One region of the Paenibacillus sp. FSL F4-0243 genome, then DNA from elsewhere that is predicted to be linked to it. Evidence: a T-box and tRNA genes for the amino acid it is inferred to sense, from the RefSeq annotation. Region 1 holds a T-box; the other regions hold tRNA genes.
The links. The T-box of region 1 lies ahead of ileS (isoleucine--tRNA ligase). A T-box ahead of a tRNA ligase gene usually reads a tRNA of that ligase, here a tRNA-Ile.
Positions count from the first base shown of each region.

Region 1 (9,895 bases):
GGTCCAGCTTATGTTCCGATACTTTAAAAGGATGATCAGCAGGATCATAACCATCGATGCCAGCATAAAGAGTCAAGAACGCATGCGTATTCACCAGTGTATCTACAACTTTCGATTTGGTTTCCCCTACAAGACCACGAGAGAAACGTTTGTTATTCCACGGTGCACTATCGGATAGAATCGCCCAACGGAAAGCATCCGTGCCGTAATCGTTCATGATATCCCAAGGATCAATAACATTGCCTTTTGATTTGGACATTTTCTGACCATTCTCATCAAGGATATGGCCGTGAGCAATAACAGCTTTATATGGAGCTTTACCTTTAAACAAGGTAGATACAGCTAGTAAGCTGTAGAACCATCCACGTGTCTGGTCGATCCCTTCACAGATCATATCCGCTGGATATTGATCATTCAGCTTATCCTCGTTCTCAAATGGATAATGACTTTGCGCAAATGGCATCGAACCACTATCGAACCAAACATCGATAACTTCTGGTGTGCGAACCATCTCTGCGCCTTCGCTGAAAGGGCTGCGTAGCTTGATCTTATCTACAAAAGGCTTATGCAGCTCGATATCCTCAGGTACATCGCCAATCGCCATCGCTCTCAGTTCTTCAATGCTGTGTGGAGCGAACTCTTTGCCCGTTTCTTGACATACCCAAACATTAAGCGGTGTGCCCCAGTAACGATTACGGCTGATATTCCAGTCCACCAGTTCATCCAGGAACTTCCCGAAACGGCCTTCACGTACATGATCAGGATACCAATCTACACTGTTGTTGTTAGCAATCAGCTGATCTTTGATCGCTGTAGTGTTGATGAACCAGCTGTCTGTTGCGTAGTACAAGAGTGGTGTATCACAACGCCAGCAGAATGGATAGCTGTGCTCGTATTTTTCTTTACCGTAAAGCAGTCCTTTTTCAGACAAAGCTTTAACGATATCCAAATCGCAATCTTTCACGAAGCGTCCAGCAAAATCAGATACTACATCCGTATACTTACCGGAATTATCAACCACGTTCACGAAGCTGATGCCGTTCTCGCGGCAAGTCTTATAGTCATCTTCACCATGCGCTGGTGCCATGTGTACGATCCCTGTACCACTGGAATCTGTAACGAAGGAAGCACCAACGATGACATTGCTTTTCTCTGCCTTGATGTATCCGAATGGAGGAGCGTAGGTTTTGCCGATAAACTCGGAACCTTTATGTGTAGAAAGGACTGTGTGCTCGCCTTTCATTACTTCCTCTACCAAATTTTTGGCCACAATGTAGATACCGTCTTCTTGTTGTACACGTACATAATCCATGTCAGGGTTCATGGCTAACGCCATATGTGCTGGCAGCGTCCAAGGTGTAGTCGTCCAAGCTAGTACGTAGTCTCCACTGTCATCCAGTTTGAACTTTGCAGTCGCACTGAGATCCTTGACAGTCTTGTAGCCTTGGGCTACTTCATGGGAGCTTAGGGTAGTCTGACAGCTTGGGCAGTAAGGACTAACGCGGTGTCCGCGGTAGAGCAACCCTTTGTCATGCACAGTAGCCAAGATGTTCCACACGCTCTCGATGTATGTGTTATTCAAAGTTACGTAAGGATTATCTAGATCCGTCCAGTATCCGATACCCTCTGTAAACTCGCGCCATTGCTTCTCATAACCGAAGACGCTGTCTTTACATTCCTGAATGAATTTTTCTACGCCATATTCCTCGATCTCTTGTTTGCCGGAGATGCCAAGCTTCTTTTGTACGCCTAGTTCTACTGGCAAACCGTGTGTATCCCAGCCCGCTTTACGTACCACGCGGTAACCTTTCATCGTTTGGTAACGACCGATGAAATCCTTGATTACACGGCCCAGCACGTGCCCGATATGCGGTGCACCGTTCGCTGTTGGAGGACCTTCGTAAAATACATAGTTCGGACGTCCTTCACGATTCTCCATGGATTTACGGAACGTATTTTCGTCGCTCCATTTCTTCAGTATGCGGACATCTCTTGCCCGCGCTTTTTCTTTGACATCTACTTTTTGCATGTGATGGTCAATCCTTTCATGGTTTAGTCTGTAAAGCTCTTTTCGATCCTTGGGCAGTCTGGTTCAGCTCTTGCCTTCGGTACCCGAGCCGCGATCCCGTAGGGCAGCACTGGCTCTGGGTGCCACATGGAGCGGCGAGTGAAACGCCGGTCTGCGCTAGCAGTGAGGCCCCGCAGGCGAACCCGCCAGGGGAGCCTAAGAAGGGCCGCTCCTTCAGCCACATGAGTCTGTTCGCTTCCACCACCGTACCCGTTTGCACGAGGCTTTACATTGCGGGTGTCCAGAGGGCGGCAGCCCTTGGGGTCCCCCTTAGAAAGGGGGATTTAGGGGATGGCCTCCCCGGAACAACAAAATAAGCGTCATCCCACCCCCAAAGGGGCGAGACGACGCTCGCGATACCACCCTAATTCTGCGCATGAGCACATCCTTAAGGGGAGTGTATTCAGCACAATCTCAGTCCTGCGCGTAAATCTCATGCACAGGTCCGGTGTAACGTCCGGCGGACGGCTAAGCTTACGCACGATCAACGCTTCAGCTTAACTTCTAGGGGAAGATCTTCCGGCAGGGTTCGAACAATCGGCTCTCAGCAATCGCCGACTCTCTGGAGAACGTTACCTTGTCGTACTTGTCCCGTCATCGAATACATATAAACATTATACAGATATGTTCTATTTATAGACTTTTTAAGTCTAAATGTCAACAACCGCTAGCGAAATCCACATTAGGAGTATACCTGTGCAGGCGGAATACTTTATTATGATCGATTTTAGCGGAAAATAAAAATAGAGGGAATAACTCCCTCTATTTAGCCGATTATAGCGTGAAATTATAAATTAGAGGGAATTCCCCCCTATAAATTCAAGCAGCATTCATTCATCATAATGCATTAGATACGATGTAGAACATCATCCTTAAAAGTTACGCTCTCGCTTGCCTCACGACTCTCCAAGGCATTCCAGTCATCCTGTGACAACAGCTCGAGCTGTGCTTCCACCAATGTGCGGAAACGAGTGCGATAGATCGAAGCTTGCTTACGCAATTCTTCAGTCTCAATAGCAACCTTACGGGATTTGGATAACGCTTCGTTAATAATCCGATCCGCGTTCTTTTCCGCTTCCTTGATAATGAGCTGCGATTCCTTCTTGGAGTTGTTCTTCACATCATCGGCCGCTTCCTGAGCGACTAAGATCGTTTTCGATAAACTCTCTTCAATATTCACAAAATGATCTAAACGCTCTTGAATGGACAAAAGCTGATTCTGCAGCTCTTTGTTCTCACGGATGACACTTTCGTAATCCTTAATTACTTGATCCAGAAATTCGTTGACCTCGTCCTCATCATAACCGCGAAGTCTCCGAGAGAACTCCTTGTTATGTATATCGAGCGGTGTTAATGGCATGCTGTGCACCTCCTAGAAATTTCGGACCTTCTAAGTCTCTGAACCATACCTGCGCAGCAGACAAAGAAGAAAGACTGTACTTCAAGTAAAGGCAGAGGATGTATCGACGTTCCAACTGCCATTCATGGTTCGCCTCTTTTATAAAATATCGGCGTCCTGCTTTAAAAATGTTTGATTCCCTCGAAATAATCAATTTCGACAAGTAAAGCCGGATTCCTGCAAGGGATTCACACAAATTTACCAACCTGAACACGGTATCGGCCCTTTTTCGTCAAACTACCAACCTCTAGAACCTTGAATCGACCAAATCCTTGAATAGATACCATGTCACCATCTTTAAGTCCGCAGGAAGGGTCTTCTTCCACTTTCCAATTTACCCGAACGCGCCCAGCCTTGATGGGAGCAAGAATTTTGCTTCGGCTAAGCCGTGTTACATCTGCGGCTATGCCATCCAATCGTAGGGACGCTACAGTCAAATCCATCATTTCCAGCTTCACCTCACTATTACGCAAGGCAGAAAGTGGCAATACCTCCGTGCTCACCTGTATTCGGTGTACTCCAGTTAAATTCATGTCTAAATAATCTGCAATATCTGCAGCTACTACCACATGACAACCATCGTCCAGAACATGAATATCACCGATTTTTCCACGTTTTACTCCAAGACCCAGAATAGAGCCCATGTAGTCCCCATGTTCTAGCGCCAAAAACTTTTGCTCACCAGAGGTTATCGCAAGAACGCTCAGCTCCATGTCCTCATGATCCAGATCACGATAATCAGGTGCAATGAGTGCTCGCTTCCGCTCTGCCTCAGGGTGGCCGCCTTCCCATCTAACGATAACATCTGGATGTCGATTGACGAGACTTTGCAGAATAAATCCTTGGCGCGGATCTAGAAATTCGGTCAGTTTCGTCTCATGATATTCTCCCGCATGGGTAACCCACTCCCAAGCCTTGTCCACAAATTGTCTTTCATCGGGATGAAAATGCCCGTAAACTTCTGTCTTCATCACTTCTGCCTAAAAAATTAAGTGCAAAATGGATTTGAGTCCACCTGCCGCAAATTCCAAGACGAATAGTGCAATGATCGGGGAAATATCAAGCGTACCAAAGAGTGGCGGAATAAACCGACGAAATGGTGTCAAATACGGCTCAACAAGCTTGCTCAGCAGTTCTCCGATAAAGTTCTCACGAACGTTTGGTAACCAAGACATCAGTACGTAGAAAATAATCATGTAAAAATAAATATTAAACAGCATATCAATAATGTAATCAATTTGGGGCAAAGCTCATTCACCTCATTCTGTTATAGTCTGGATCGTCACCTAGGATTTCCGTAATGGCACCTTGAATTTCAACGGTATCTGGCGTGCACATAAATATATTGCCCCCAATTTTAGAGATTCCTCCCCCAAGGGCATAAACAGTTCCACTTAAAAAATCAATAATTCTCATTGCCTGATCATTACGGACACGCTGAAGATTGATCACTACCGTCCGGTGAGAACGGAGATGGTCCGCAATTTCCTGAGCCTCATCGTACGAACGTGGCTCATAAAGTACAACTTTTACATTCTTCTGCGAATGGATACTGACAACGTTGCCCCTTTGATTTTTGCGGGTTTCGACAGGGGCTGGCTCATACTCATCCTCTTCGTGGATTTGCTCCCGCTCCACAACTTCTTCTTCCTCCTGCAAGCCCAAAAAACTCATAAATCGGTTCATAACGCTCATCACGATCCCTCCTAATGGCCTACTAACACCGTACCTAGGCGTACCCAGGTGGCTCCTTCCTGTATCGCCACTTCAAAATCATTCGACATTCCCATTGATAGCTCCGTAATCGGTTCAGGTGTCAAAGCAAGTTGATTGAGCTCATCGCGCAGCTCACGAAGTCCGCGAAATACAGGGCGGGTAAGCTCCGGATCACCTTCTAAAGGTGCCATCGTCATTAGTCCAATTACTTTTACACGGTCTAGACTAGCAATTTCACGCAAAAATCCAGGTACCGCCTCAGGCGACAGACCAAATTTCGTATCTTCTCCAGAGATGTTTACTTGAAGAAAGACATTCACTTCTTGATCTGCGGCAATCGCCTTTTTGTGTAATTCTTGCGCCAAAGATATCCGGTCCAAAGAGTGTATATATTGAAACTTGCCAATAACGTCTTTAACCTTATTGGTCTGCAAATGCCCGATAAAATGCCATGTCCCTTGGTCCCCTAAAACCTTCCATTTGTGCTCAGCATCCTGCCAGCGACTCTCGGCAATATGCTCCAGGCCTGCCTCCAATACGGAGGACACCATTTCCAGAGAAACATATTTCGTCACTGCAATTACCTTGACGTCATTTCGATCCCGGCCGCTTGCCGCGCAGGCACGTGCTACACGTCCCTCTACCTCAGCAATTCTCTCCTGCAGTGTTAAAGCCAACTTTCAACTCTCCTTTATTCCGATCCAGCTCGTCATCCTGCCTGTAACCCCATCTTCTTTACGATAAGAAAAGAACAAATCTTGATTACAGCTTGTACACCAAGATGTACATTCGATATGAGTCGGCAATATTCCTGCTTTAATCATAATGCGTCGATTCATTTCTTTCAAGTTTAGCATGTATTTGTTCTCATCTGTGTCAGATGTTCTGTACAGCTCCACAGTACTGGCTGTTTCTGTTGGTTTACTCAGATCACCTTCCAGTCGATGAACATGCTCCATCACATAATCGTCCACCTCATAACAGCAGTCACCAATGGATGGTCCGATCGCTGCAATAATGTCCTGCGCATGGCTTCCGTAAATGGTCTCCATTTTACTCACCATAGCGGCTGCAATCTGGGCCACAGTTCCCTTCCAGCCAGCATGGGCAAGACCGACGACTTGGTGCACAGGATCATAAAAATAAAGGGGTACACAATCCGCATAAAAAGAAGTCAGAAAAACTCCCGGTACATCTGTAAGCAAACCATCAGTTGCCTGAAATGCCGAGGTTCTATCCTTTTGACCCCGCCCACGATCGGCTTCCCTTACCACTGCTATTTCTGCTCCATGGGTTTGTTCTCCACAAGTCCAAGCTTCCGGCTTGAAATCAAGAGCTTCCGCAAGCGCCCTACGATTCGTTAAGACATCTTCCGGAGCATCCCCAACATGAAATGCACAATTCAGGCTGTCATAAGGCTTTTTGCTAGCCCCTCCCTGTCTACCCGTAAAACCTGCTGTAATTTCTTTATGCTTCACACGCCAAGGCTCCAGATGGAGCAGCATAAGTGTTTCCTTCCCCTGCACAAACGGTTCCATATCCTCACCTCCGCCTTAGTGTACCACATGTAAATACCCCTACAAAATGCCGCTTAAGCTAGAACATCAAATTTACTAACTTTTAAGTCATGCCATTTCGAATCATTTTATAAAAAACAAAAAACGCACCTAATTAATAAGTGCGCCGTTCGCCTCGGTCCCCTCGTTCCAAATACATCGTTTCCCGCTCGTCCTGCCCTTGAGGTATTCTTGATTCTTCAATCTTCACAAGCACTACATCAGACCCGATTTTGACAATATTTCGCCATGGAATAATCAGATCGGTTCCGCCTCCGAACAATCCCATAAACCGAGTGTATCCGGGAATTACGATTGCATCAATGACACCTCGGCGTAAATCAAGCTCTAAGTCACTGATTTGGCCCAGCCGCTTGCCGTCCACAATGTTAATAACGTCCTTAGTCTGAAAATCAGAGATTTTCATTTTTTTGGCTGATCCTAAATAATCCTCGTTCATCTCACCACCCCTGTACAATCAGACCTATAGTCCAATATATGTTATGAAAGCTTGGCCACATGCATGAAATATCCCCACAAAGTGAGGCTATGCTTAGATGCTTACCAAGGTACTTTGCGGGGGCTCAATATATACTTCCTGAAACAGTAAAAAGAGGAGATCACCCAAAATCCTTATCACGGATTCTGGATATCTCCTCATTTCAGACGATTTAAGACTTCACATGCTTTTGCATTTGCTGAATCGCAGATTTCTCTAGACGTGAGACCTGTGCCTGTGAGATACCAATCTCATCTGCGACCTCCATCTGTGTTTTCCCTTCGAAAAACCGCATGGATAAAATTCGTTTCTCCCTTTGACCTAACTTACGCATCGCTTCACGTAAGGCGATTTCTTCGATCCACGACACATCCTTATTCTTATCATCGCTAATCTGGTCCATTACATAAATAGGATCGCCACCGTCATGATAGATCGGTTCGAATAAGGACACTGGATCCTGAATAGCATCAAGGGCAAAGACTACATCTTCCTTCGGTACGCCAAGTGCTTCAGAGATTTCGAATATCGTCGGTTCCCGCGAATTCTGATTGGTCAGACTATCGCGTACCTGCAGCGCCTTATAAGCAATGTCTCTGAGTGAACGCGATACTCGAATCGGATTGTTATCACGCAAGTAACGACGGATCTCACCAATAATCATCGGAACCGCATATGTGGAGAACTTAACGTTTTGTGATAAATCGAAATTATCGATGGCTTTCATCAGACCGATGCAGCCCACCTGGAACAAATCGTCAACAAATTCTCCCCTATTATTGAACCTCTGGATAACACTTAGAACGAGCCTAAGATTACCATTTACCAATTTCTCTCTGGCGGATCGCTCGCCCTGCTGCTGCAGCGAAGTGAACAGTTGCCGCATTTCCACATTCGTTAGAACAGGCAGCTTAGCAGTATCCACACCGCAAATCTCGACTTTATTTCGGGTCATGATGATTTACCTCCCAAGGAGAAACATTACTGTACATTATCTCCCGGGTTGGCCATTTTATTCCTTGCTAATTTCACCTTACACCATCTTGTTAAACTCCTTACGCAGCCGCTTAATAATTCGTTTCTCCAGACGAGAGATGTAAGATTGGGAAATGCCGAGCAGATCCGCCACATCTTTTTGCGTCTTTTCTTCGCCCCCACGTAGTCCGAAACGCAGCTCCATAATGAGTCTTTCCCGTTCGCTCAGCTTTTCCAGCGCCTTTTGCAGCAGCTTGCGGTCGACCTGTTCTTCAATGTTCCGATAGATGGTATCATTTTCCGTCCCTAAAACATCTGAGAGCAGCAACTCATTACCATCCCAATCGATATTAAGAGGCTCATCAAAAGAAACCTCACTCCGTGTCTTGCTATTACGCCGCAGATACATCAAAATTTCATTCTCTATGCAACGTGATGCATATGTTGCTAGTTTTATTTTTTTCTCGGGATCAAAAGTGTTAACCGCCTTAATTAATCCGATAGCCCCTATCGAAACCAGGTCTTCAATATTGATTCCGGTATTCTCAAATTTACGAGCGATATACACTACGAGGCGCAGGTTACGCTCAATCAGCATCGCACGAACAGCAGCATCGCCGCTAGATAGCCGCTGAAGCAGATACTCTTCTTCTTCCCGTGTCAGCGGTGGAGGTAGAGCCTCGCTCCCGCCGATATAATAGATTTCCTGACTCTTCAGCCCCAGTAGAAACAGCATGCGGTAATATTGCAGCTGCAGAGCAATTTTCCATTTGACCATTATTGTTCCTCCTCCAAGAAGTACACGGTTAGCGTATGAAGCTTTTAATTCCCGCTTTCAGCCATCAGAAGTTTGGTTCAGCTAGCTTTAAAGATTAGGAAGGTAGTGCTGCATCAGTGGCGCTCTCTTTTTGAGTTAAATCCGGATGTATGACCGCCCGATAGGCTCCATCTCCTGAGAGCGTCCCGCCATCCAGCCCAATTAAGACTCTTTTACTATAAAAGATATCTTCACCGAGCTTTATCGTCACAAGGTCTGGCTTCAGTGCGAGCATAAATGATGCCCCTCGGTTAATCCCCCTGTAAGGTACTAGTCGCATCCTATCCTGCCAAGCAAACGACTGCCCGTCCGTTTCTAGCAAAAGTCTGTCCGCACCATCCTGAGTGAGTCTCCCTTTCCATGCAGCAGGCAGATGCCCCTCCCAGAGCGTCGATTCCATCACCATCACCGGTATGCGGGTCAAAGGATCACAGAGACGATTACCTGTGTCTAACAGGCCAGGACAGGAAACACTTACACCATCAATTTCAACAACCACCTCACCGATATAGGTTTCAAGCTGCTCCCTTCTGATTCGTGAAGAATGCACTGCCTTGAAGCAGATTAACACCAGGGGGAATACTGCAATGACAAACCAAAAGCCGATCTTTAAGCCGTAGGCATGCCCTCCTGAAGCAGTGAACATAATACCATTCCAAATGTCGCTGGAGCTCTGCAGCAAATAGTGAATACCAACAATTCCACCTGCGGCTGCAAAATTGATAATATAGAAAGCTCCCATAGTGCGAAGGTAGCTTTGCAGACTCCCAAAACCAAAGGCAATCCATAACATAACCACCGACAATCCAAACTTGATAAGGAAGGTATACATGAAAGACAGCTCCGGTACAAACATCATCACTAC
Region 1 is NZ_CP150151.1:5,280,034-5,289,928, forward strand. It holds gene ileS (isoleucine--tRNA ligase) at 1-2,029, opposite strand, end outside; T-box leader at 2,401-2,675, opposite strand; gene NSS87_RS23560 (DivIVA domain-containing protein) at 2,916-3,428, opposite strand; gene NSS87_RS23565 (YlmH/Sll1252 family protein) at 3,656-4,438, opposite strand; gene NSS87_RS23570 (YggT family protein) at 4,448-4,687, opposite strand; gene sepF (cell division protein SepF) at 4,722-5,162, opposite strand; gene NSS87_RS23580 (YggS family pyridoxal phosphate-dependent enzyme) at 5,174-5,860, opposite strand; gene pgeF (peptidoglycan editing factor PgeF) at 5,864-6,721, opposite strand; gene NSS87_RS23590 (YlmC/YmxH family sporulation protein) at 6,855-7,199, opposite strand; gene sigG (RNA polymerase sporulation sigma factor SigG) at 7,411-8,193, opposite strand; gene sigE (RNA polymerase sporulation sigma factor SigE) at 8,272-8,994, opposite strand; gene spoIIGA (sigma-E processing peptidase SpoIIGA) at 9,086-9,895, opposite strand, start outside.

Region 2 (9,895 bases), 990 kb from region 1:
TAAGATTGATTTCAAAAGTGTCGGGGATTTCTTTTTATACCCGCTGATTCTGCTTGGCTACGGTATGCTTGTAAGCGTTTATTCGCAACTTGGTTTTTTTGCCTATTTGATTTTGAATTATATGGGCAACGGCGTTTTTCCACAAAAGGTTTGGAAATACATACAACTAGTGCTTTCTGTGCTCGCATTGCTTGAACTGATTTTTTTGCGTACCGTCGTTGGTGGGGAAAGAAATGTTATGTCTGATCTAATATTAGGAATCGTTATTTTGCTAGCAGCTATTATTGTGTCTTATTTCAAAGTAAAAAGTACAAACATCTCAGCTTTGATTCCAACCCTCTTTTTTATGACAGCTATTTCAATTGTGGAAGTTATTGGCGTGCTCCGTATAGGTGTTGATAGTGCAACGGTATTTATTGTTGTTCCGCTTATCGCTTGTAATGCATTCCAAATTTTGATGCTACACCGTATTCTGAAGCCGGCAGCCGGATAATGAATGGGGAAGGCACTAAACAAAGAACCCCGTTCTCTGTTCTCAGAAGACGGGGTTTTTTGCTCTAACTGTATCTTAACGATTAAAATCTGATTGTAGAGGTTAATCTTAAAGAACGATACGCTCACAGAACTAAGCGTATGCTTCCGATGCGAGTTTTGTACGAGGCTCATCAATGATTCATATGCTTTACAAAACTTAGTAGATGCTTCCGAAGTAAGTTTTGTACGAAGCGTCCCGATGATGTATATGCTTTACAAAACTTTTAGGAGGGGAATATATGGACATCAAGCGCTATATGATAAAAGACACAAAAGAAATCCGGCTTAACAAGCTGGATCCGGACGACACAGGTGTTTTTAAATCCAAAAAAGAAGTAGAAGCCAAAACAGAAGAGCTTAAAGCACGTTTGGCAGAGCTCCAAGATATTTTGTTTGCTCAGAAAAAGCATTCGCTGCTTGTTATTCTGCAAGGAATGGATTCCAGCGGTAAGGATGGCACGGTTAAGCATATTTTTTCAGGCATTAATCCACAAGGGTTTATAGTGACCAGCTTCAAGAAACCATCTCTAGAGGAAGAGGCTCATGATTTTCTATGGAGGGTTCATCAGAAGACACCCCCTAAGGGATATATCTCTGCATTTAACCGCTCGCATTATGAAGATGTATTGGTACCACGGGTACACGGAGGGTTAAAAAAGGATGACTTGAAGCGTCGCTTTCGTTACATACGGCAGTTCGAGGAAATGCTGGTGGAAGAGGGGACGACAATTATCAAGCTTTTTCTGCATATTTCTAAAGAGAAGCAGCTGAAGAAGATTAAGGAACGCCTTGAAGATCCCAAAAAACATTGGAAATTCGATGCAAGTGATCTCCAGGAGCGGGAGTATTGGGATGATTACCAAGAAGCATATGAAGATGTTTTCAAGGAATCTAGCATAGATAAAGCACCCTGGTACTGGATACCCGCCAATCATCAATGGTACCGCAACTATTTGACCTTATCCATCGTTGTAAAGACACTGGAGAGTCTGGATCTGAGCTATCCGAAGCTGAATACCCCCACACCTGACATATCGGAACTCATTTCTCCACGTCATTAATCCTTTGGACAGATCAACATTCATTACGGCACCAGAGATTGTATGTGTTTTTACAGCCCAGCTGCGTCCTCAATGGCATTACTCAGTGAAGCTGAGTCGCGGACTTCTTTACCTTCGGTGTTGCTTTGACTAATCAGCTCAGAGACGGTAACGAATTCATAACCTTGTCTGCGGAGCTCGTCGATAATGAGTGGAAGTGCTTCATGTGTTTGTTTACAGGAATCACTGGCATGTAGAAGGACGATATCACCTGGATGCGCTTTTGTCGTTACACGCTTCACGATATTGTCTACGCCGATGTTTTTCCAGTCCAGGGAGTCTGTATCCCATTGAATGACCTTGTAGCCGAGATCGCTGGCAACCTGAAGGACTCTTTTGTCAAAATCACCATTAGGCATACGAATCAAGTTGGGTTCAGTGCCGGTTAATTCGGTAAGTACGGTGTGAGCCGTTGAGATCTGTGTACGAATTTCTTCGTTGCTTAGTGTGCTGTAATTGACGTGTTTATGACCATGACTTCCAATTTCAAAACCTGCATTCTTAATGTTAGTTACAATGTCTGGGTGAGTCTTACTCCATGGAGACGATAGGAAGAAGGTGGCTTTGTCCACTTTCTTGTCTTCAAGTACCTTCAAAATTGGTTCGGGTCTTTTCTCCCCCCAGCTAATATCGAAGGTCAGGGCAATCAGCTTCTTCTCTGTTGGTACACTGTAGATCGCGGAAGGTCCGGATTCAGAAAAAACGGTTATGTTTCCCCTCTCGACATAGACAACTCCAGCAGCAAGAAGCACAGCGGCGAAGATATAGATGAATCGTTTAATCTTTTTGCCGCTGAATACATAAAAAGAATTCATAATGACAGCGCTCCTCTCCCATGCGAAATGCTTGTTTGTTCTAAATGTATGCTCGTACCGCAAGGTTATGACCTAAGAAACAGAGATCACAATTTCAGGAGGGTATTTATGTTGTCGTTCTTCACGTTTATTAAAGATCTAAAAACGATCCGGAAGGCTTTATTGCTATCCTGTCTGCTGTTCGCAGTAGGAGCGGTTATAGGGTGGGTAGCTACTAGCAGTCTGGAAAAGCTATTGGTTCAGCAATTAGAGGGGCTCAGTGAAATCAGTGGCAACCTTAGAGATTCTTCTAATCCGCAATGGAGCTTCTTTGTATTTATATTTTTGAATAACAGCATCAAGGGTGTTCTTATCATATTTTTAGGGGCGTTGTTCGGTATACTGCCAGCCATATTCTTATTTATTAACGGAGCGGTTATCGGCTATCTGATTCATTTATCAGCACTGCAAGGACAGGATTTATTCGAACTAATAGTAAAAGGACTGCTGCCACATGGGATTATAGAGATTCCAGCAATCATTATTGCTTGTGCATTTGGACTTCAGTTCGGCGGGAAAGTAGTTGCAAGTCTGTTTAGCTCATCCACTAAAAAAGTGAACAGAGGTGTTGAGTGGTCTTCGTTCATGCGTCAAACACTTACGGCATCTATTTGGACAATAATCCTGTTATTTGTTGCAGCCATCATTGAAAGCACAATAACTTTTTCTCTTTTATCATAAAACTTCCGAGAATGGAGCATAACATTAAAGCTATTCATCCAAGGATTGCCTAAAGGTCAGAAGTATATAATCGTGACGAAACCATAAAGGGAATTTTTAATAATTATGGTTATAAAAAGAGTACTCCGGTTAATCTAGTGTAAGAGGATCTTAAGGCAGCTTTCTCCATGAGATGGACTAACTAATTATGTACAAGGGGTTTTTGGTTTTAGTGAATGTGTTACTTGCAACTTCATGAAGGAGGCCAAGCATATGTTGGGAATGTTGTTCAACGAAAAAGAATGCAAGGAACTGGATTATGTTTTGCGGAAAGAACTTGATGAGATGCTGTTAGATTTGAGCGATCAGCGCTTGGACCAAAATATCAGGCATGCCATCGCCAATAGATATAAGACTGTATTTCGTATGTATGCTCGTTTTGCTCCTCAGAAAGAGCTTTCCAAGTATGCGTGGGGTGGACGTTCTTCTCAGTATAAACACTAAGGATAAGCGGTAAATGCAAGAGTCTTATATGAATTTAAGATTTTTTAATAAAATAGCTTGACTAAAAAGGAGTGCTCGTGATAAATTATATCTCGCGCTCCTTTTGCTTGTGTAAAAGGGAAGCGGAAGGCAAGAAAAGTTGAAAAAAACTTTTTCAAAAAAAAGACTTGCCAAACAACGAAACACTGTGATATATTATAAAGGTCGCCGCTGACAAACAACGACGACGAAATGAGAGACATTGATCTTTGAAAACTGAACAACGAGTGAGTGGGAAATCACGAAAGTGAAATCCAAAATTAGAGAATTAATTTTCTCGTCAGATGTTTCAAAATGAGCATATCGCTCTTTTCAATACTAATTGGAGAGTTTGATCCTGGCTCAGGACGAACGCTGGCGGCGTGCCTAATACATGCAAGTCGAGCGGAGTTACTTTGAAAGCTTGCTTTCAAAGTAACTTAGCGGCGGACGGGTGAGTAACACGTAGGCAACCTGCCCCTTAGACTGGGATAACTACCGGAAACGGTAGCTAATACCGGATAATTTCTTTTTTCTCCTGAAGGAAGAATGAAAGACGGAGCAATCTGTCACTGAGGGATGGGCCTGCGGCGCATTAGCTAGTTGGTGGGGTAACGGCCCACCAAGGCGACGATGCGTAGCCGACCTGAGAGGGTGAACGGCCACACTGGGACTGAGACACGGCCCAGACTCCTACGGGAGGCAGCAGTAGGGAATCTTCCGCAATGGACGAAAGTCTGACGGAGCAACGCCGCGTGAGTGATGAAGGTTTTCGGATCGTAAAGCTCTGTTGCCAGGGAAGAACGTCCGGTAGAGTAACTGCTATCGGAGTGACGGTACCTGAGAAGAAAGCCCCGGCTAACTACGTGCCAGCAGCCGCGGTAATACGTAGGGGGCAAGCGTTGTCCGGAATTATTGGGCGTAAAGCGCGCGCAGGCGGTCATTTAAGTCTGGTGTTTAAACCTTGGGCTCAACCTGAGGTCGCACTGGAAACTGGGTGACTTGAGTACAGAAGAGGAAAGTGGAATTCCACGTGTAGCGGTGAAATGCGTAGATATGTGGAGGAACACCAGTGGCGAAGGCGACTTTCTGGGCTGTAACTGACGCTGAGGCGCGAAAGCGTGGGGAGCAAACAGGATTAGATACCCTGGTAGTCCACGCCGTAAACGATGAGTGCTAGGTGTTAGGGGTTTCGATACCCTTGGTGCCGAAGTTAACACAGTAAGCACTCCGCCTGGGGAGTACGGTCGCAAGACTGAAACTCAAAGGAATTGACGGGGACCCGCACAAGCAGTGGAGTATGTGGTTTAATTCGAAGCAACGCGAAGAACCTTACCAGGTCTTGACATCCCTCTGAATCCACTAGAGATAGTGGCGGCCTTCGGGACAGAGGAGACAGGTGGTGCATGGTTGTCGTCAGCTCGTGTCGTGAGATGTTGGGTTAAGTCCCGCAACGAGCGCAACCCTTAACTTTAGTTGCCAGCAAGTAATGTTGGGCACTCTAGAGTGACTGCCGGTGACAAACCGGAGGAAGGTGGGGATGACGTCAAATCATCATGCCCCTTATGACCTGGGCTACACACGTACTACAATGGCCGGTACAACGGGAAGCGAAACCGCGAGGTGAAGCCAATCCCATCAAAGCCGGTCTCAGTTCGGATTGCAGGCTGCAACTCGCCTGCATGAAGTCGGAATTGCTAGTAATCGCGGATCAGCATGCCGCGGTGAATACGTTCCCGGGTCTTGTACACACCGCCCGTCACACCACGAGAGTTTACAACACCCGAAGTCGGTGGGGTAACCCGCAAGGGAGCCAGCCGCCGAAGGTGGGGTAGATGATTGGGGTGAAGTCGTAACAAGGTAGCCGTATCGGAAGGTGCGGCTGGATCACCTCCTTTCTATGGAGAATCGTCTTCTGCAATGAAGACATTCAAATCGGAAGTTAAACTTCCATTATAGAACCTTCGGGTTCGAACACTCACTCGTGTTCAGTTTTGAAAGAGTAAGTCTCTTTCATATACGTTTGGTGGCGATAGCGGAGGGGTTCCACACGTACCCATCCCGAACACGACCGTTAAGCCCTCCAGCGCCGATGGTACTTGGACCGAAGGGTCCTGGGAGAGTAGGACGCCGCCAAGCGGACAACCATTCTTTGGTTGATTCATAATGTTATATATGTTATATGGGCTTTTAGCTCAGTTGGTTAGAGCGCACCTCTGATAAGGGTGAGGTCGGTGGTTCGAGTCCACCAAGGCCCACCATATAACTTTATATCTTTTATGGGGCCATAGCTCAGCTGGGAGAGCGCCTGCCTTGCAAGCAGGAGGTCAGCGGTTCGATCCCGCTTGGCTCCACCATAATTTTAATTCAATACCTTCTTTAAACATTGATCCTTGAAAACTGGATACCGAAACGAATTTGCGTTTTAGAACATCTTTTAGCAACTTGTGCAAACAAGTAAATGTTATTAGTGAGATTTTTCTTAGGAAAAATCAAGGTTAAGCTAATAAGAGCACACGGAGGATGCCTAGGCGCCAGGAGCCGACGAAGGACGTGGCGAACAACGAAACTGCCTCGGGGAGCTGTAAGCAAGCTTTGATCCGGGGGTGTCCGAATGGGGAAACCCAGCTGTGGTAATTCGCAGTTACTCATCTCTGAACACATAGGAGATGTAGAGGCAGACCAGGGGAACTGAAACATCTAAGTACCCTGAGGAAGAGAAAACAATAGTGATTCCGTCAGTAGCGGCGAGCGAACGCGGAACAGCCTAAACCTAAGAGCTTGCTCTTAGGGGTTGTGGGACGTCTCACATGGAGTTACAAAGGAATATGGTAGGTGAAGAGGTCTGGAAAGGCCCGCGATAGAGGTAAAAGCCCTGTAACCTAAACTGTGTTCTCTCCGAGACGGATCCCGAGTAGTGCGGGGCACGTGAAACCCCGTATGAATCCAGCAGGACCATCTGCTAAGGCTAAATACTACCTGGCGACCGATAGTGAAACAGTACCGTGAGGGAAAGGTGAAAAGCACCCCGGAAGGGGAGTGAAATAGAACCTGAAACCGTGTGCTTACAAAAAGTCAGAGCCCTATTAATGGGTGATGGCGTGCCTTTTGTAGAATGAACCGGCGAGTTACGTTTAACATGCAAGGTTAAGTCGAGAAGACGGAGCCGCAGCGAAAGCGAGTCTGAATAGGGCGATTGAGTATGTGGACGTAGACCCGAAACCGTGTGATCTACCCCTGTCCAGGGTGAAGGTGCGGTAACACGCACTGGAGGCCCGAACCCACGCATGTTGAAAAATGCGGGGATGAGGTGGGGGTAGCGGAGAAATTCCAATCGAACTCGGAGATAGCTGGTTCTCCCCGAAATAGCTTTAGGGCTAGCCTCGGTATAAGAGTAGTGGAGGTAGAGCACTGATTGGGTGCGGGGTCCGCAAGGATTACCAAGCTCAGTCAAACTCCGAATGCCATATACTTATTGCCGGGAGTCAGACAGTGAGTGCTAAGATCCATTGTCAAAAGGGAAACAGCCCAGACCATCAGCTAAGGTCCCCAAGTGTGTGTTAAGTGGGAAAGGATGTGGAGTTGCACAGACAACCAGGATGTTGGCTTAGAAGCAGCCACCATTGAAAGAGTGCGTAATAGCTCACTGGTCGAGTGACTCTGCGCCGAAAATGTAACGGGGCTAAACACACCACCGAAGCTATGGCTAGATACGTATGTATCTGGGGTAGGGGAGCGTTGTATGTGGGTTGAAGGTGTACCGTAAGGAGCGCTGGACAGCATACAAGTGAGAATGCCGGTATGAGTAACGAAAAGATCAGTGAGAATCTGATCCGCCGAAAGCCCAAGGTTTCCTGAGGAAGGCTCGTCCGCTCAGGGTAAGTCGGGACCTAAGGCGAGGCCGAAAGGCGTAGTCGAAGGACAACAGTTTGAAATTACTGTACCACCGTAATCCGCTATGAGCGATGGGGTGACGCAGGAGGGTAGTGACGCGGACTGATGGATATGTCCGTCTAAGCAGTGAGGCTGATGTGTAGGCAAATCCGCACATCATTAAGGCTGGGCTGTGATGGGGAGCGAAAATTACAGTAGCGAAGGTCATGATCTCACACTGCCAAGAAAAGCCTCTAGCCAGGAGAAGGTGCCCGTACCGCAAACCGACACAGGTAGGCGAGAAGAGAATTCTAAGGCGCGCGGAAGAACTCTCGTTAAGGAACTCGGCAAAATGACCCCGTAACTTCGGGAGAAGGGGTGCCCCGGTAGTGTGAATAGCACGAGGGGGCCGCAGTGAAAAGGCCCAAGCGACTGTTTAGCAAAAACACAGGTCTGTGCGAAGCCGCAAGGCGAAGTATACGGGCTGACGCCTGCCCGGTGCTGGAAGGTTAAGGGGAGTGGTTAGGGGTAACCCGAAGCTATGAACCGAAGCCCCAGTAAACGGCGGCCGTAACTATAACGGTCCTAAGGTAGCGAAATTCCTTGTCAGGTAAATTCTGACCCGCACGAATGGCGTAACGACTTGGGCGCTGTCTCAACGAGAGATCCGGTGAAATTTTAATACCTGTGAAGATGCAGGTTACCCGCGACAAGACGGAAAGACCCCATGGAGCTTTACTGCAGCTTGATATTGAATTTGGGTACGATCTGTACAGGATAGGTGGGAGCCGTAGAAATCGGAGCGCAAGCTTCGGTGGAGGCGCCGTTGGGATACCACCCTGATCGTATCTAGGTTCTAACCTAGTACCCTTACCGGGTACGGGGACCGTGTCAGGCGGGCAGTTTGACTGGGGCGGTCGCCTCCTAAAGAGTAACGGAGGCGTTCCAAGGTTCCCTCAGAATGGTTGGAAATCATTCGAAGAGTGCAAAGGCATAAGGGAGCTTGACTGCGAGACCTACAAGTCGAGCAGGGACGAAAGTCGGACTTAGTGATCCGGTGGTACCGCATGGAAGGGCCATCGCTCAACGGATAAAAGCTACCCTGGGGATAACAGGCTTATCTCCCCCAAGAGTCCACATCGACGGGGAGGTTTGGCACCTCGATGTCGGCTCATCGCATCCTGGGGCTGAAGTAGGTCCCAAGGGTTGGGCTGTTCGCCCATTAAAGCGGTACGCGAGCTGGGTTCAGAACGTCGTGAGACAGTTCGGTCCCTATCTGTCGTGGGCGCAGGAAATTTGAGAGGAGCTGTCCTTAGTACGAGAGGACCGGGATGGACGTACCGCTGGTGCACCAGTTGTTTCGCCAGAAGCATGGCTGGGTAGCTACGTACGGACGGGATAAGCGCTGAAAGCATCTAAGCGTGAAGCCCCCCTCAAGATGAGATTTCCCAATTAGTAAGACCCCTTGAAGACGACGAGGTAGATAGGTTGGAGGTGGAAGTGCAGTAATGCATGGAGCTGACCAATACTAATCGGTCGAGGGCTTATCCTATACTTAAAATGCAAATTCAATTCGGATTCAGTTTTCAGGCGATTAAGCCTGAGCATTTACGCTGTAAATGCCCGTTTGGTGGCGATAGCGGAGGGGTTCCACGCGTACCCATCCCGAACACGACCGTTAAGCCCTCCAGCGCCGATGGTACTTGGACCGAAGGGTCCTGGGAGAGTAGGACGTTGCCAAGCGGATATTCCCTGATAGCTCAGTTGGTAGAGCACTCGACTGTTAATCGAGTTGTCACAGGTTCGAGTCCTGTTCGGGGAGCCATGCTCTCATAGCTCAGCAGGTAGAGTGCTTCCATGGTAAGGAAGAGGTCACCGGTTCGAATCCGGTTGAGAGCTCCACAGATTTGCAAGGCCCGTTGGTCAAGGGGTTAAGACACCTCCCTTTCACGGAGGTAACATGGGTTCGAATCCCATACGGGTCACCAACTTTTACTTGTACTTACCCTTAGAGGGTCCCATAGATATGGAGGCTTAGCTCAGCTGGGAGAGCATCTGCCTTACAAGCAGAGGGTCGGGGGTTCGATCCCCTCAGCCTCCACCATAATCTTCCTGAGAGATTATGGGCAACATAGAGGTACCATCAATGGGGATTAGCCAAGTGGTAAGGCAACGGACTTTGACTCCGTCACTCATAGGTTCGAATCCTATATCCCCAGCCAAGTGCGAGCCATTAGCTCAGTTGGTAGAGCACCTGACTTTTAATCAGGGTGTCGAAGGTTCGAGTCCTTCATGGCTCACTTTTATTATTACATGCGCGTGTGGCGGAATGGCAGACGCACCAGACTTAGG
Region 2 is NZ_CP150151.1:6,274,059-6,283,953, reverse strand. It holds gene NSS87_RS27885 (KinB-signaling pathway activation protein) at 1-493, shown strand, start outside; gene NSS87_RS27880 (PPK2 family polyphosphate kinase) at 774-1,595, shown strand; gene pdaB (polysaccharide deacetylase family sporulation protein PdaB) at 1,646-2,449, opposite strand; gene NSS87_RS27870 (stage II sporulation protein M) at 2,558-3,169, shown strand; gene NSS87_RS27865 (hypothetical protein) at 3,422-3,652, shown strand; rRNA gene NSS87_RS27860 (16S ribosomal RNA) at 4,011-5,568, shown strand; rRNA gene rrf (5S ribosomal RNA) at 5,693-5,809, shown strand; tRNA gene NSS87_RS27850 (tRNA-Ile) at 5,855-5,931, shown strand; tRNA gene NSS87_RS27845 (tRNA-Ala) at 5,952-6,027, shown strand; rRNA gene NSS87_RS27840 (23S ribosomal RNA) at 6,167-9,095, shown strand; rRNA gene rrf (5S ribosomal RNA) at 9,170-9,286, shown strand; tRNA gene NSS87_RS27830 (tRNA-Asn) at 9,293-9,368, shown strand; tRNA gene NSS87_RS27825 (tRNA-Thr) at 9,370-9,445, shown strand; tRNA gene NSS87_RS27820 (tRNA-Glu) at 9,457-9,531, shown strand; tRNA gene NSS87_RS27815 (tRNA-Val) at 9,572-9,647, shown strand; tRNA gene NSS87_RS27810 (tRNA-Gln) at 9,691-9,765, shown strand; tRNA gene NSS87_RS27805 (tRNA-Lys) at 9,771-9,843, shown strand; tRNA gene NSS87_RS27800 (tRNA-Leu) at 9,859-9,895, shown strand, end outside.
Region 2: it has a tRNA-Ile gene. The T-box ahead of ileS (isoleucine--tRNA ligase) is inferred to sense a tRNA for this amino acid. The anticodon was not compared.

Region 3 (9,895 bases), 1.8 Mb from region 1:
GAAGCAAGTTAAGAAAATGCAGGAGCAAATGCTTAAAGCTCAAGAAGAACTAGGTGGCAAGGTAATTGAAGGCTCATCAGGTGGCGGTGTAGTTACAGTTCAAGTTAATGGCCACAAAAAGTTGCTTTCTATCCAAATCAAGCCAGAAGCTGTTGATCCGGAAGATGTTGAAATGCTACAGGATTTGGTAATCACTGCAGTTAATGATGCTTTGACTCAAGCTGAAGACCTTGCGAACAATGATATGGGTAAATTTACTGGTGGAATGAAGATCCCAGGCTTGTTCTAATTCACTCACTCCACTTCGTCTAAAGGAGAATTATTAATTTGTATTATCCCGAACCGCTAGCCAAGCTGATCGATGCTTTTACGCGCTTGCCCGGGATTGGGCCGAAGACAGCCGCCCGGTTAGCTTTTCATGTGCTTAACATGAAAGAGGATGACGTCATTGATTTTGCTAAAGCGCTAGTAAGTGTCAAGCGTAATCTTCATTATTGCTCCGTCTGCTGTAATATTACGGATACGGACCCGTGTAAGATATGTCAGGACAAAACTAGAGATCCTTCAGTAATCTGTGTGATCCAAGACTCCAAGGATTTGGTGGCAATAGAACGAACCAAAGAGTTTAATGGGTATTATCACGTTCTTCAGGGTGCGATTTCACCTATGGAAGGTATAGGCCCTGATGATATTCGCTTGAAGGAATTATTGACTCGTTTGAGTGATGAAAGAGTGAGTGAGCTTATCATGGCGACTAACCCCAACATTGAGGGTGAGGCAACGGCGATGTATATTTCTCGTTTAGTTCGGCCTTTTGAGATTAAAATCACCAGAATAGCCCATGGCTTGCCTGTTGGTGGCGATCTTGAATATGCCGACGAGGTTACCTTGTCCAAAGCGTTGGAAGGTCGTCGTGAGCTATTCTAGTAGCTCTAAAGTCGTGTTTTTCAAAAGGAGGCCCCCTGGGCCTCCTTTTTTTGTTCTAAGTTTGTCCCTATCCCGATATGAATGAGAATAACGAGATGTAATTTTGCATCGAAATTATTCTGAGGAGGAATGAGTAATGGGATGGTGGACCTCATTGTGGCGGGGAGCAGATGAAGAACAGGGTAGAAAAGATACGGAGGGCTGGGAAACGTTGCTGGAGGTTCGTAAGGCGCAATCTGAGTGGGAGAGAGCGTACCTAATGTTTGATGAAGCGTTGGGTCAAGATCAAATTGATTATGCTATTTATATTTTAGAGGCAGCAGAGCGCAAGTATCAGATACATCTCAAACATGCAAAGAGCATTGGATTAAATAGCAGTCAGATGTAGGCGCTAGTCAAAAGGAAATATAGGAGGGATCAACATGCTAAGAATGTTAGCTATAGGAGTACTAGTCATATCGGTTGTGTTGTTGAGTGTAATTGTATTCCGAAAAAAACTTGGCTTTGGATGGCTTAGTCTGTTCGGAGCTCATTTGGTACTGGCTGCGCTCGCGATATATGTAGTGAATTTCTCGGGTTTAATCACACAAGTTCATATTCCCCTGAATCCCGCAACCATAGGCGCAGTAACGGTTCTTGGCCTTCCAGGCGTAGTAATGTTAATAGGATTAAGAATTATTTTGTTTTAATGCTTGACGTGAGTTTGAAAAATATGATACATTAAGTCTCGCCCCTTTGGACAAGATGTTGATTAACAACTTGCTGAAACGGTAAGCGAAAAAAAGAAATTAAAAAAACGCTTGACGAAAACAAAGGTGCTGTGATATATTATAAAGGTCGCTGCTGACAAGCAACGACAACGAAAGATGAGACATTGATCTTTGAAAACTGAACAACGAGTGAGTGGGAAATCGCGAAAGTGAAATCCAAAATTAGAGAATTAATTTTCTCGTCAGATGTTTCAAAATGAGCATATCGCTCTTTTCAATACTAATTGGAGAGTTTGATCCTGGCTCAGGACGAACGCTGGCGGCGTGCCTAATACATGCAAGTCGAGCGGAGTTATTTTGAAAGCTTGCTTTCAAAATAACTTAGCGGCGGACGGGTGAGTAACACGTAGGCAACCTGCCCCTTAGACTGGGATAACTACCGGAAACGGTAGCTAATACCGGATAATTTCTTTTTTCTCCTGAAGAAAGAATGAAAGACGGAGCAATCTGTCACTGAGGGATGGGCCTGCGGCGCATTAGCTAGTTGGTGGGGTAACGGCCCACCAAGGCGACGATGCGTAGCCGACCTGAGAGGGTGAACGGCCACACTGGGACTGAGACACGGCCCAGACTCCTACGGGAGGCAGCAGTAGGGAATCTTCCGCAATGGACGAAAGTCTGACGGAGCAACGCCGCGTGAGTGATGAAGGTTTTCGGATCGTAAAGCTCTGTTGCCAGGGAAGAACGTCCGGTAGAGTAACTGCTATCGGAGTGACGGTACCTGAGAAGAAAGCCCCGGCTAACTACGTGCCAGCAGCCGCGGTAATACGTAGGGGGCAAGCGTTGTCCGGAATTATTGGGCGTAAAGCGCGCGCAGGCGGTCATTTAAGTCTGGTGTTTAAACCTTGGGCTCAACCTGAGGTCGCACTGGAAACTGGGTGACTTGAGTACAGAAGAGGAAAGTGGAATTCCACGTGTAGCGGTGAAATGCGTAGATATGTGGAGGAACACCAGTGGCGAAGGCGACTTTCTGGGCTGTAACTGACGCTGAGGCGCGAAAGCGTGGGGAGCAAACAGGATTAGATACCCTGGTAGTCCACGCCGTAAACGATGAGTGCTAGGTGTTAGGGGTTTCGATACCCTTGGTGCCGAAGTTAACACAGTAAGCACTCCGCCTGGGGAGTACGGTCGCAAGACTGAAACTCAAAGGAATTGACGGGGACCCGCACAAGCAGTGGAGTATGTGGTTTAATTCGAAGCAACGCGAAGAACCTTACCAGGTCTTGACATCCCTCTGAATCCACTAGAGATAGTGGCGGCCTTCGGGACAGAGGAGACAGGTGGTGCATGGTTGTCGTCAGCTCGTGTCGTGAGATGTTGGGTTAAGTCCCGCAACGAGCGCAACCCTTAACTTTAGTTGCCAGCAAGTAATGTTGGGCACTCTAGAGTGACTGCCGGTGACAAACCGGAGGAAGGTGGGGATGACGTCAAATCATCATGCCCCTTATGACCTGGGCTACACACGTACTACAATGGCCGGTACAACGGGAAGCGAAACCGCGAGGTGAAGCCAATCCCATCAAAGCCGGTCTCAGTTCGGATTGCAGGCTGCAACTCGCCTGCATGAAGTCGGAATTGCTAGTAATCGCGGATCAGCATGCCGCGGTGAATACGTTCCCGGGTCTTGTACACACCGCCCGTCACACCACGAGAGTTTACAACACCCGAAGTCGGTGGGGTAACCCGCAAGGGAGCCAGCCGCCGAAGGTGGGGTAGATGATTGGGGTGAAGTCGTAACAAGGTAGCCGTATCGGAAGGTGCGGCTGGATCACCTCCTTTCTATGGAGAATCGTCTTCTGCAATGAAGACATTCAAATCGGAAGTTAAACTTCCATTATAGAACCTTCGGGTTCGAACACTCACTCGTGTTCAGTTTTGAAAGAGCAAGTCTCTTTCGTATGCGTTTGGTGGCGATAGCGGAGGGGTTCCACACGTACCCATCCCGAACACGACCGTTAAGCCCTCCAGCGCCGATGGTACTTGGACCGAAGGGTCCTGGGAGAGTAGGACGCCGCCAAGCGGACAACCATTCTTTGGTTGATTCACAATATTATATATGTTATATGGGCTTTTAGCTCAGTTGGTTAGAGCGCACCTCTGATAAGGGTGAGGTCGGTGGTTCGAGTCCACCAAGGCCCACCATATGACATTATATCCTTTTATGGGGCCATAGCTCAGCTGGGAGAGCGCCTGCCTTGCAAGCAGGAGGTCAGCGGTTCGATCCCGCTTGGCTCCACCATAATTTTAATTCAATACCTGTTTTAAACATTGATCCTTGAAAACTGGATACCGAAACGAATTTGCGTTTTAGAACATCTTTTAGCAACTTGTGCAAACAAGTAAATGTTATTAGTGAGATTTTTCAAAGAAGATATCGTTCGATATTTTCCTGCGGAAAAATCAAGGTTAAGCTAATAAGAGCACACGGAGGATGCCTAGGCGCCAGGAGCCGACGAAGGACGTGGCGAACAACGAAACTGCCTCGGGGAGCTGTAAGCAAGCTTTGATCCGGGGGTGTCCGAATGGGGAAACCCAGCTGTGGTAATTCGCAGTTACTCATCTCTGAACACATAGGAGATGTAGAGGCAGACCAGGGGAACTGAAACATCTAAGTACCCTGAGGAAGAGAAAACAATAGTGATTCCGTCAGTAGCGGCGAGCGAACGCGGAACAGCCTAAACCTAAGAGCTTGCTCTTAGGGGTTGTGGGACGTCTCACATGGAGTTACAAAGGAATATGGTAGGTGAAGAGGTCTGGAAAGGCCCGCGATAGAGGTAAAAGCCCTGTAGCCTAAACTGTGTTCTCTCCGAGACGGATCCCGAGTAGTGCGGGGCACGTGAAACCCCGTATGAATCCAGCAGGACCATCTGCTAAGGCTAAATACTACCTGGCGACCGATAGTGAAACAGTACCGTGAGGGAAAGGTGAAAAGCACCCCGGAAGGGGAGTGAAATAGAACCTGAAACCGTGTGCTTACAAAAAGTCAGAGCCCTATCTATGGGTGATGGCGTGCCTTTTGTAGAATGAACCGGCGAGTTACGTTTAACATGCAAGGTTAAGTCGAGAAGACGGAGCCGCAGCGAAAGCGAGTCTGAATAGGGCGATTGAGTATGTGGACGTAGACCCGAAACCGTGTGATCTACCCCTGTCCAGGGTGAAGGTGCGGTAACACGCACTGGAGGCCCGAACCCACGCATGTTGAAAAATGCGGGGATGAGGTGGGGGTAGCGGAGAAATTCCAATCGAACTCGGAGATAGCTGGTTCTCCCCGAAATAGCTTTAGGGCTAGCCTCGGTATAAGAGTAGTGGAGGTAGAGCACTGATTGGGTGCGGGGTCCGCAAGGATTACCAAGCTCAGTCAAACTCCGAATGCCATATACTTATTGCCGGGAGTCAGACAGTGAGTGCTAAGATCCATTGTCAAAAGGGAAACAGCCCAGACCATCAGCTAAGGTCCCCAAGTGTGTGTTAAGTGGGAAAGGATGTGGAGTTGCACAGACAACCAGGATGTTGGCTTAGAAGCAGCCACCATTGAAAGAGTGCGTAATAGCTCACTGGTCGAGTGACTCTGCGCCGAAAATGTAACGGGGCTAAACACACCACCGAAGCTATGGCTAGATACGTATGTATCTGGGGTAGGGGAGCGTTGTATGTGGGTTGAAGGTGTACCGTAAGGAGCGCTGGACAGCATACAAGTGAGAATGCCGGTATGAGTAACGAAAAGATCAGTGAGAATCTGATCCGCCGAAAGCCCAAGGTTTCCTGAGGAAGGCTCGTCCGCTCAGGGTAAGTCGGGACCTAAGGCGAGGCCGAAAGGCGTAGTCGAAGGACAACAGTTTGAAATTACTGTACCACCGTAATCCGCTATGAGCGATGGGGTGACGCAGGAGGGTAGTGACGCGGACTGATGGATATGTCCGTCTAAGCAGTGAGGCTGATGTGTAGGCAAATCCGCACATCGTTAAGGCTGGGCTGTGATGGGGAGCGAAAATTATAGTAGCGAAGGTCATGATCTCACACTGCCAAGAAAAGCCTCTAGCCAGGAGAAGGTGCCCGTACCGCAAACCGACACAGGTAGGCGAGAAGAGAATTCTAAGGCGCGCGGAAGAACTCTCGTTAAGGAACTCGGCAAAATGACCCCGTAACTTCGGGAGAAGGGGTGCCCCGGTAGTGTGAATAGCACGAGGGGGCCGCAGTGAAAAGGCCCAAGCGACTGTTTAGCAAAAACACAGGTCTGTGCGAAGCCGCAAGGCGAAGTATACGGGCTGACGCCTGCCCGGTGCTGGAAGGTTAAGGGGAGTGGTTAGGGGTAACCCGAAGCTATGAACCGAAGCCCCAGTAAACGGCGGCCGTAACTATAACGGTCCTAAGGTAGCGAAATTCCTTGTCAGGTAAATTCTGACCCGCACGAATGGCGTAACGACTTGGGCGCTGTCTCAACGAGAGATCCGGTGAAATTTTAATACCTGTGAAGATGCAGGTTACCCGCGACAAGACGGAAAGACCCCATGGAGCTTTACTGCAGCTTGATATTGAATTTGGGTACGATCTGTACAGGATAGGTGGGAGCCGTAGAAATCGGAGCGCAAGCTTCGGTGGAGGCGCCGTTGGGATACCACCCTGATCGTATCTAGGTTCTAACCTAGTACCCTTACCGGGTACGGGGACCGTGTCAGGCGGGCAGTTTGACTGGGGCGGTCGCCTCCTAAAGAGTAACGGAGGCGTTCCAAGGTTCCCTCAGAATGGTTGGAAATCATTCGAAGAGTGCAAAGGCATAAGGGAGCTTGACTGCGAGACCTACAAGTCGAGCAGGGACGAAAGTCGGACTTAGTGATCCGGTGGTACCGCATGGAAGGGCCATCGCTCAACGGATAAAAGCTACCCTGGGGATAACAGGCTTATCTCCCCCAAGAGTCCACATCGACGGGGAGGTTTGGCACCTCGATGTCGGCTCATCGCATCCTGGGGCTGAAGTAGGTCCCAAGGGTTGGGCTGTTCGCCCATTAAAGCGGTACGCGAGCTGGGTTCAGAACGTCGTGAGACAGTTCGGTCCCTATCTGTCGTGGGCGCAGGAAATTTGAGAGGAGCTGTCCTTAGTACGAGAGGACCGGGATGGACGTACCGCTGGTGCACCAGTTGTTTCGCCAGAAGCATGGCTGGGTAGCTACGTACGGACGGGATAAGCGCTGAAAGCATCTAAGCGTGAAGCCCCCCTCAAGATGAGATTTCCCAATTAGTAAGACCCCTTGAAGACGACGAGGTAGATAGGTTGGAGGTGGAAGTGCAGTAATGCATGGAGCTGACCAATACTAATCGGTCGAGGGCTTATCCTATACTTAAGACGCAAATTCAATTCGGATTCAGTTTTCAGGGAGTCAAATTCCTGTTTGGATTGCTGTGGTACTGATATCGTTTGGAGAGATACCCAAGTGGCTATAAGGGGACCCTCTGCTAAGGGGTTAGACTGCGTAAGCGGTGCGTGGGTTCGAATCCCACTCTCTCCGCCATTTTCAATCCATAGCATTTCTAATTATTGTGGCGGTGTAGCTCAGCTGGCTAGAGCGTACGGTTCATACCCGTGAGGTCGGGGGTTCGATCCCCTTCGCCGCTACCATAATACCTGGAGGCTTAGCTCAGCTGGGAGAGCATCTGCCTTACAAGCAGAGGGTCGGGGGTTCGATCCCCTCAGCCTCCACCATTATTACTTTTTAAGAAATACTTTTTACACCGTGCCGGTGTAGCTCAACTGGTAGAGCAACTGACTTGTAATCAGTAGGTTGGGGGTTCAAGTCCTCTCGCCGGCACCATTATTATCAATGCGGAACCGTGGTGTAGTTGGCCTAACATGCCTGCCTGTCACGCAGGAGATCGCGAGTTCGAATCTCGTCGGTTCCGCCATTTTTTTCCACAAGACTAGGGTGGGAAGTATAATACTACCACTTTATTTTTATGTCAATTTAATATGGCTCGATAGCTCAGTCGGTAGAGCAGAGGACTGAAAATCCTCGTGTCGGCGGTTCGAATCCGTCTCGAGCCACTTTTCCCTGGGGGATTAGCGAAGTGGCCAAACGCATCAGACTGTAAATCTGCTCACGTACGTGTTCGGTGGTTCGAATCCATCATCCCCCACCATTTATGAGCCATTAGCTCAGTTGGTAGAGCACCTGACTTTTAATCAGGGTGTCGAAGGTTCGAGTCCTTCATGGCTCATCCCAAACAGAAAGTCATCACCTTATGGTGGTGGCTTTTTTTGTGTTTTATGGTTGTATTATAGTAGCGCGCTACTGTAGCGATTAACATAATATAAGAGAATATGCTAAAATAGGCGAAAAGAGCAAAAGTGGTGGAGCATGGTGACTATGGATAGTGAGACATTGCGGAAAAAATTAGAGCAGCTCACCGGAAAGAGAACCGGAATCAAGCAGTTAGGGAGGCAGCATTCAGCTTCTCTTTTTAGCATGGGATTAGAAGGACAGGATCAGCTGGTAATCCATGAGGGTCATCTCTGGGCACCTTTGTATGAGAGTGACGGACGTATAACCGCTGTCTGGGTAGAAATGGAGGGGCTCACTTCTCTGGAAGTACAACTGGTCAACTATGCAGTTCGAAATTTTGCTATTGCACTTAAAGCAACAGGTCTTCGAGAAGAAGGTGAAGTGGAGGCGCGGCAGCTTGGCGCTTGGTTGAACACGGAGCTAGAGCAAGAGAAGAATGACACTGAAATTCCCGATGAGATCACCCTAAAGGGACGTCTGTTCGGAGATATGATTCCATTCCTCCTTAGTAGTGAGATTGCCCATAGTCCACAGATCTCTTATCGTTCACTGATGAAATTACTGCGTAGCTATTTTGAGAACGAAATTCTGCTCATTCCCCTTCAAGAGAAGGAATGGTTAATTTTAGCTCGTAAAGAATTACTTACGGGCGGGGATGATAAAGATGATGAAGAAGAGAGTGTAGATGATCTTCTAGCACAGACTAGTATGGGGTTACATGAGCTGATAGCTAGTGAATGGGTAGGGGTATTCCATTTGGCAGTAGCTCCGGCTATAGTCCCTGTTAAGGGATTGACTGGATCTGTAGCTTTGCTCAGGGAGACGATTGTACTCGGTCGTATTTTTCAAGTAGGAGAATATATTCATTTACCTTGGGAACTGCATTTGGAACGTCTGGTTAACAGCATTCCTGATGTACGCCGCAAACAGTTGCTTGGACAAATTGGTGACTACTCCTCTGTACTATCAGATAAAGAGATGCTGCTGACTTTGGAGACTTTTTTTGAGATGGACTGTAATGTAAGTGAAACCGCCAAGAAGTTGTATATCCATCGAAATACGCTGCTTTACCGTCTGGATAAGATAAAACAAGAGACCGGAGCAGATGTACGAAGCTTTGGGGACGCTGCTATTGTGAAGCTTACTATGCTTTTGTATAAAGTGACGAAAAGGAAATAGGTTTTTTGTGAACCTTACAAATAGCCATAGTGTCCCGACTGGGGTAATATAAATGTACAAGGAAACAGAATTTTTATATTAACTAATTAATAATTAACTCGAGGGGGAAATACAATGGCAGGCGTACGTTTAGAGCATATTTTCAAAAAATACCCGGGTTCAGATAAAGCAACAGTAATCGATATCAATCTTGATATTAAAGATAAGGAATTTCTAGTATTGGTTGGACCTTCCGGTTGCGGTAAATCCACAACTTTGCGTATGATCGCTGGTTTGGAAGAAATCTCCGAAGGTAAAATGTACATTGGCGATCGTGTAGTTAATGACGTTGCACCTAAAGACCGCGATATCGCGATGGTATTCCAATCCTACGCCCTGTATCCGCATATGAGCGTATACCAAAACATGGCTTTCGGTTTGAAACTTCGTAAAGTGAAGAAGGATGAAATCGACAAGAAAGTTCGCGAAGCTGCTAAAATTCTTGATATCGAGCATTTGCTAGATCGTAAACCAAAAGCGCTTTCCGGTGGTCAACGCCAACGTGTCGCTTTGGGACGCGCTATCGTACGTGATCCACAAGTCTTCTTGATGGATGAGCCTCTTTCCAACTTGGATGCTAAACTTCGTGGTCAAATGCGTGCTGAAATCACTAAACTGGTTAAGCGCCTTGAAACTACTTGTATCTACGTAACGCATGACCAAACAGAAGCTATGACAATGGGTGATCGCATCGTAGTTATGTAT
Region 3 is NZ_CP150151.1:138,725-148,619, forward strand. It holds gene NSS87_RS00645 (YbaB/EbfC family nucleoid-associated protein) at 1-289, shown strand, start outside; gene recR (recombination mediator RecR) at 328-927, shown strand; gene NSS87_RS00655 (DUF2508 family protein) at 1,064-1,315, shown strand; gene NSS87_RS00660 (pro-sigmaK processing inhibitor BofA family protein) at 1,350-1,616, shown strand; rRNA gene NSS87_RS00665 (16S ribosomal RNA) at 1,919-3,476, shown strand; rRNA gene rrf (5S ribosomal RNA) at 3,601-3,717, shown strand; tRNA gene NSS87_RS00675 (tRNA-Ile) at 3,763-3,839, shown strand; tRNA gene NSS87_RS00680 (tRNA-Ala) at 3,861-3,936, shown strand; rRNA gene NSS87_RS00685 (23S ribosomal RNA) at 4,102-7,030, shown strand; tRNA gene NSS87_RS00690 (tRNA-Ser) at 7,113-7,204, shown strand; tRNA gene NSS87_RS00695 (tRNA-Met) at 7,235-7,311, shown strand; tRNA gene NSS87_RS00700 (tRNA-Val) at 7,320-7,395, shown strand; tRNA gene NSS87_RS00705 (tRNA-Thr) at 7,429-7,504, shown strand; tRNA gene NSS87_RS00710 (tRNA-Asp) at 7,518-7,595, shown strand; tRNA gene NSS87_RS00715 (tRNA-Phe) at 7,662-7,734, shown strand; tRNA gene NSS87_RS00720 (tRNA-Tyr) at 7,744-7,829, shown strand; tRNA gene NSS87_RS00725 (tRNA-Lys) at 7,835-7,907, shown strand; gene NSS87_RS00730 (helix-turn-helix domain-containing protein) at 8,057-9,151, shown strand; gene ugpC (sn-glycerol-3-phosphate ABC transporter ATP-binding protein UgpC) at 9,266-9,895, shown strand, end outside.
Region 3: it has a tRNA-Ile gene. The T-box ahead of ileS (isoleucine--tRNA ligase) is inferred to sense a tRNA for this amino acid. The anticodon was not compared.